Linked DNA regions of Deinococcus aerius. The protein of the gene in region 1 interacts with the protein of each later gene in a pairwise test. Links are inferred from orthologs where the notes say so. Each region holds a gene or a part of one and is shown in the gene's direction. Other genes may lie near its edges.

Region 1 (3,137 bases):
GCGCGTCAGTATACTCCGCGCATGACGGACCCCGCCCCCCCACCGAACCCCTCACCGCCGAGCCGCCCCGGGACTGGACGGCGTTCGCCCGCGCGGGCGAGTGGCGGCGGGCCCTGGCGGCCGCCCGCCTCGCGGGGGCTCCGCCCGAGGTGGTCGCCGCGCTCGACGGGGCGGTCGGCGTGCAGGACGGCGTGCGGGCGCGGCGCCCGGGACAGGCGCGGCGCAGTTGGGCCGCCACCCAGGAGGCGCTGGAGGCGGCGCGGGCGCGCGGCCTGACGGGTGAGGCGGCGCTGCTGACCTCCCTACTGTCGCCCGGCACGCTCACCCCCGCGCTGGCGGCCCTGGAGGGGCTGGGCAACGGGAGCGGCGGCGAGACGGAGCCGGGCGCGCTGCGGGAGCGGTTAACCCCGGCCTTCGCGCACCCCCTGACCCGGGCGGAGGCGCTGAACGCGGTCGGCGTGCTGCACGCGCTGCGCGAGGAGCCGGGCGAGGCCCGCGGGGCGTTCGAGGAGGCGCTGGGCACCGACCCCAGCCACTACCGGGCGATCACGAACATCGGCAACCTGGAGCTGGAGGCGGGACAGCCCGGGGCGGCGGAGACCCGCTACCGCGAGGTGCTGCGGCTCAACCCCGACTACGACGGGGCGCACCACAATCTCGGGGTGGCGCTGCGGCGGCAGGGCAAGGTGTACGAGTCGGTGGGCTCGATCCGCCGCGCCCAGCGCCTGAGCGTGAAGCGCTCGCAGGAGGACACCCGCGAGGAGATGCGCGAGCAGTTCCGCACAAACGCCCGGCTGCGGACCCTGCGCTGGGTGCTGCTGGCGGCGGCGGTGCTCATCCTGTTCCTGATCGTGCGCGGGGCGGGCCACTAGGATGCCGGAGTTCGTGTACGCCCCGGGGGGGGTGCGCGCCCTGGACGCGCGGCTGGAGGCGGCGGGCCTCCTCGACCTCGCCATGGAGGAGGCGGGCCGGGCGGTGGCGGACGCCGTTCATGAACGCTTCCCCGGGCGCCGGGTCCTGCTCCTGGCGGGGGGCGGCGCGAATGGTGGGGACGCTCTGGTGGCCGCGCGGCACCTCGCGGCGGTGGGACATGGGGTGGAGGTCCTCGCTGCCCCGGCCAAGCATCCCCTCACCCGGCTCAACCGGCGGCGGCTGGCGGCCTTCGGGGTGAAGCTGGGACCGCTGGCCCCGCAGGCCGTCACCCGCGCCTCCCAGAGTGCGGACGTGCTCGTGGACGGATTGCTGGGGACCGGCTTCACGCCACCGCTGCGCCCAGAACTCGTTGGGGTGGTTGAAGCGGTGAACGCGGCGCGGGCCGGGGGCGCAAGGGTCGTCGCCATCGACCTGCCGAGCGGCTTGGACGGGGCAAGCGCCGACGCGCCGGACGAGTCGGTGCGTGCCGACCTGACCGTGACCCTGACCGGCCTCAAGACCGCGCTGCTGTTCGGCCCCGCCGCGCACGGGGTTGGGGAAGTCGTGCTCGCGCCGCTGCGGGTGCCGGGAGAGTGGCGGGCGGAGCATGCCCTCGCCACCCGGCCCACCGACGCGGAGGTTGCGGCGCTGCTGCCCATGCGCTCCCCCGACGCCCACAAGGGCACCGCCGGGCGGGTGTGGGTGGTCGGGGGGCATCCCGGCACAGTTGGGGCGGCGGCCCTGGCGGGGTTGGGGGCGCTGCGGGCGGGGTCAGGGCTGGTGACGATTCACTCATCCGCGGACGTTCCCCTCGTCACGCCCGAGTTGATGGTTCGGCGGCACGCGGAGTTGGGCCGGGCGCTGGAGGAGGCGCGGGCGCACGGGGCGCCGGACGCCCTGTGTGTGGGAATGGGATTGGGGCCGGACGCCGTCCATCTGGCCCGGCAACTCCTCGCCTGGAACATTCCCACCGTCCTCGACGCCGACGCCCTTCAGCCCGAACTCGCCGGGGCCGGGCACGTTGTCTGCGTCTGGACACCCCACCCCGGCGAGGCGGCTCGGCTGCTGGGGACGAGTACAGGGGAGATCACGCGCGATCCGCTGACAGCCGCGAGAAGGCTGCAGGAGCGCTTCGGGGGCGTAGTCGTGCTTAAGGGCGGCCCCTCCGTGGTCGCGCACGCGGGGGGGCTCAGCATCAGCCGTGGCGGACACCCCGGGATGGCGAGCGCGGGCATGGGGGACACCCTCTCCGGGGTGATTGCGGCGCTGCTGGGGCAAGGTTTGTCGGCCCCTGACGCCGCCGCGGCGGGGGTGCGGCTGCACGCGCGGGCGGGGGAACGGGCCGGGGCACGGCACGGCTACGGGCTGATCGCCACCGACGTGAGCGCGGAGTTGGGGGGGGCGTGGCTCGACCTGCGGGGGATGGGGTAGGCTGAACCCCACACATGCAGGGACTCCTCTCCGACCTGCCCCTGATGGGGATTCTGGAACTGGTGAACACCACCCGGCAGACCGGCGTGCTCGACGTGAAGGCCGAGGTGCCCTACACGGTCGCCTTTGTGGGCGGCGAGATCGTGGGCGGCGGCATTCTCGACTGGCTGGGCGTGGACGCGCTGCACGCCAGCCCGATGCTTCCCGACGAGGGCAGTTTCGAGTTCAAGCCGAGCGCCGTGACCGGCTCGCCCCTGGCCCCCTACGATCACTTTATGACCGACTGGGCGCGGGCTTCCGACGAGTGGGAGCAGATCTGCGCCGTGATCGGCAGCCCCAGCCGGGTCTTTCAGGGGGGCGTGCCGCTCTTCGACGAGCCGGGGGGCCGCAGCGTGCGCGGCGCGGCGCGGCAGGCCGAGCTGCCCCTCTTCGAGGTTGCCCAGACCCTCGCCGAGGCGGTGCGGCAGGGCCGGGTAGAACCGACCGGGCGCTACGCCTGGCACAGCCTGCGCCTGCGCTCGGGCACGACCCGGGTGACGCCGTCCCCCGTGGCAAGGGCGCTGGACGGCGAGCGCAACCTCGGCGAGGTGATCGCCGGGGGCCTGGACGAGTGGGCCGTGCGCGACCACCTCCTCGCCGAAATTCGTGCGGGGCTGCGGTTCCCCGGCAGCGGCTGGGTCCTGCGCGACCTGATCTGGGAGGAGAAGCACCTGCGGTAGGGGGAAGTTTTGCTTCCTCCCCCACCAGGGGCCGAGTGCCGCGCGGAGGGCTCTCACAGAGAAAAGCCCTGCAGG
Region 2 (3,211 bases), on another replicon or contig:
CCGTTCAGGCGCACCTTGCCCCCGTCGATCCCCTGCTGGAAGTAGGCGCGGCTGACGCCAAAACCCTTGGCCCCCACCACGTCCACCCGCATGGAGGGCACCACGACCTCGCGCGTCTTGGAGCCCCGCCCCGCCGTCTCGCCGACCTCCTCGACCTCGACCTCGCGGCCCCCCAGTTCGGTGAGGCCTTCCAGCGTCTGCGCGGCCTTGCCGGTAGCAGCGATCAGGAAGGAGCCGCCGCGCTCCTCGCGCACGTCGCCGAGCCCGTCTTCGGGCAGGTTCAGGCGGCGCAGATGCACGGTGAAGTCCTGCACGTCCCAGGGGGGACCGCCCGCCTGTGGGGTTACGCGCAGCACGGTCACGCCGCTGTCCACCTCGGGAATATGAGCGGGATACAGGGTGAGGATCACCCGCCGGGCGTCGGGGAAGCCGCCCGCGATCACGAAGCGCACCTCGTCGTCCTGGAGTTGGCGGCGGTCGATGTCATCACCGTCGAGAAAGGGGGTGCGGACCACGCGCCCACCTCGCGCCTGCGCCACCAGCGTGGGGAGCTTCTGCTTCATGGGCGCAGGATAGCGTCGCGGGAACCGGGGACGCCGCGCGCCCGCTCCTCTACACTGGCCCCCATGCAGATCGCTGACCCGTTCGGGGTGCCCGGGGCACCGCTGGAGACGCTGCACGCCGTCCTCTCGCAGTTAGAGGGCGTGGACCGCGGGGGCGGCCGGCTCATCCTGATTAGCGACCGGCAGGGGGACCGCCCCGCCACCCGCTACGCGGCCCTCTTCATCTTGGGAGAAGACGCCCTCATCACCGCGCCCGCCTTCGGCCCGGAGTACGGCGCGGTGGGCGCCCAGGCCCTCGCCGACCTGACCCGCTGGGCGCAGGAGCGCGGCTGGCCGGTGCGCGAGACGATCCTGCCGCCCCCCGACTTCGTGCGCGTCCTCGCCGAGCCGGACGAGGGCGAGGTGGCCCGGCTGATCGCCGCGAGCAATCCCAGCGACCCCGCGATCTACACCACGCTGCCCAAACGCCGAACCGCCGACGAGTGGGAGGAATGAACCCCCGCTAGACTGCCCCCATGTTGCTGTACGGACGGAATCCGGTGCTCGAAGCCCTGCGCGACGGGCGCGTGACCGAGGTGCTTGTCGCGCGGGGCGTCGAGGAGGCGTTCGTGCGCGACCTCAAGGGTTTTGACGTGCGGGTGCGGTTTGCCCCCCGCATCGAGCTCGACCAGATCGCGGGTACGACCCAGCACCAGGGCGTCATCGCGGAGGTCGAGGACCTGGAATGGGCGACGGTGGACGACATCCTCGACCGGGCCGAGGCGCGGGGGGAAGACCTGCTGATCGTCCTCCTCGACGGCATCACCAACCCGCGCAACTTCGGGGCGATCATCCGCTCGGCGGAAGTATTGGGCGCGCACGGCGTCGTGGTGGAGGAACGGCGCAGCGCCCCCCTCTCCCCGGTCGTCGCCAAGACGGCGGCGGGGGCGACGAGCTACCTCCCGGTCGCGCAGACGAAGAACCTCCCGCGCCTGATGGAGCAGCTCAAGCAGGGCGGCGTGTGGGTCTACGGCGCGGCGGGCGAGGCGGCGCAGGACGTGGGCAGCACGGATTTCAGCGGCAAGGTCGCCCTGGTGATCGGTGCGGAGGGCGAGGGGCTGAGGCGCCTGGTCCGCGAGAAGTGCGACGCGCTCGTGCGGATTCCCACCCGGGGACAGGTGCAGTCCCTGAACGCCTCCGTCGCGGCGGGTATCCTGCTGTACGAGGCGGCGCGGACGAGGGGGGCGAAGTGACCTTCCGGGTCGAAACCATCGCCAGCGAGCGCCTGACACTGGAGGTACTGCCCGAACTCGGCGCGAGCGTGCTCAACCTCCGGGCCGCCTCGGGCCGTCCGGTCCTGCGCCCGGTGGACCTCTCCAAGGTGGAGACGAGCAGCCAGTGCGCCTGCTTCACCCTGCTGCCCTTCTCCAACCGCATCCGGGACGCGCGCTTCACCTTTGGGGGACGGGAGGTCCAACTCCGGGCCACAACGAAGGACGGCCTGACCCAGCACGGCGACGTGCGGAATCGGCCCTGGCAAGTTTCGCGCCCCTCTGAACAGCACCTGCGCTGTGACTTCGACAGCCGGGATTTTGCTGACATGAACTGGCCCTGGGCCTTCACCGCCCGGGTGGAGTACCTGCTGCACGGACCGCACCTCGATCTCAGCGTGACCCTGACGAATGCCGACACCTCGGAGATGCCCGCCGGGATGGGCCTTCACCCGTACTTTCAGCGGCGGGAGGACGGCGTGGACCCCCGGCTGAGCTTCGACGCGGCGCTGCTCTACGACACCGGTGAGCGGCAACTGCCAACGGCCGAGGCACGCCCCGTCCGGCCCGACGAGGACTACCGAACGTCCCGCGAGATCGGTAAAGAGCAGTTCGACCGGGTATACACCGCCTGGGACGGCACGGCCCGCCTCGACTGGGGTACGCGCGCCCTCGTCCTGACCGCCGACCCCGTGTTCTCGCACCTGGTGGTCTACACCGCGCCGGACGGCAGCCTCGCCCTGGAGCCCGTCAGCCACGCGACCGACGCCTTCAACCTGGCGGCGCGGGGCGTGGGCGGGACGGACATGCGGACGTTGAGCCCTGGGCAGAGCCTGGCGGGTGCTGCGCGGATCACGCTAGAGGGCGAGTGGTAGACGGCTGACCCGGCCGCCTCGCTACGCGGTCATCGTGGCGAGCAGCGCCCCGTCGTCGCCCCGCAGCTCGAAGCCGGGGCGGCCCCGGGTTTCCAGCCAGCGCAGGGCGCCGAGCAGGTCGTCGGTCTCGCGCACCGTCTCGGGACCGCCCGGACCCCGCCAAATCAGGCGGTAGGCGCGGGCGGCTGCGGGCGGGGTCCAGCGTTCGCCGCCGTCTTCCTTCACGAAGGCACGTGACATGGTTCCAGGGTTCGCCGCGCAGGTGAGGCGCGGCCCGGAGGAGCGTGATCAGGGGTTCAGGTCCGGGACCGAGCGCCCTCCGACGAGGGTGATGCGGGCCTCGCGCCGCTCGTTCCCCCGCAGGTAGCCCAGGGTGATCGTGTCGCCCACGCTCGCCTTGCGAATGGCGGTGATGACCTCGTTCGCGTCGCGGGTCCGCTCGCCGTTCACGCTCAGGATGATGTCGCCCAGCCCGCTGAGGTTGCCGTTCTCGTCGAAGGTGGCGCCGCGCAGTCCGGCCCGG

The links.
Region 2: the proteins of DAERI_RS04945 (region 1) and rlmB interact in binary tests that used the Escherichia coli proteins (3 or more experiments, as listed by UniProt). The link is inferred for Deinococcus aerius from one-to-one orthologs.

The regions. Positions count from the first base shown.
Region 1 is NZ_BFAG01000003.1:17,632-20,768, forward strand. Bases 282-3,108 are described here. They hold DAERI_RS04945 (NAD(P)H-hydrate dehydratase), read left to right. Parts: upstream 282-873; coding sequence 874-2,343; downstream 2,344-3,108. Other genes in these bases: DAERI_RS22310 (tetratricopeptide repeat protein), read left to right, coding at 282-872; DAERI_RS04950 (DUF4388 domain-containing protein), read left to right, coding at 2,358-3,062. Outside these bases: more of DAERI_RS22310, read left to right, coding at 1-281. UniProt on the Escherichia coli protein: Bifunctional enzyme that catalyzes the epimerization of the S- and R-forms of NAD(P)HX and the dehydration of the S-form of NAD(P)HX at the expense of ADP, which is converted to AMP.
Region 2 is NZ_BFAG01000005.1:200,284-203,494, reverse strand. The notes cover bases 36-2,936. They hold rlmB (23S rRNA (guanosine(2251)-2'-O)-methyltransferase RlmB), read left to right. Parts: upstream 36-1,078; coding sequence 1,079-1,795; downstream 1,796-2,936. Other genes in these bases: DAERI_RS09160 (hypothetical protein), read right to left, coding at 2,710-2,928; DAERI_RS09165 (aldose 1-epimerase), read left to right, coding at 1,792-2,688; DAERI_RS09175 (DUF3197 domain-containing protein), read left to right, coding at 627-1,058; DAERI_RS09180 (S4 domain-containing protein), read right to left, coding at 36-563. In the rest of the region: more of DAERI_RS09180, read right to left, coding at 1-35; DAERI_RS09155 (S1C family serine protease), read right to left, coding at 2,977-3,211. UniProt on the Escherichia coli protein: Specifically methylates the ribose of guanosine 2251 in 23S rRNA.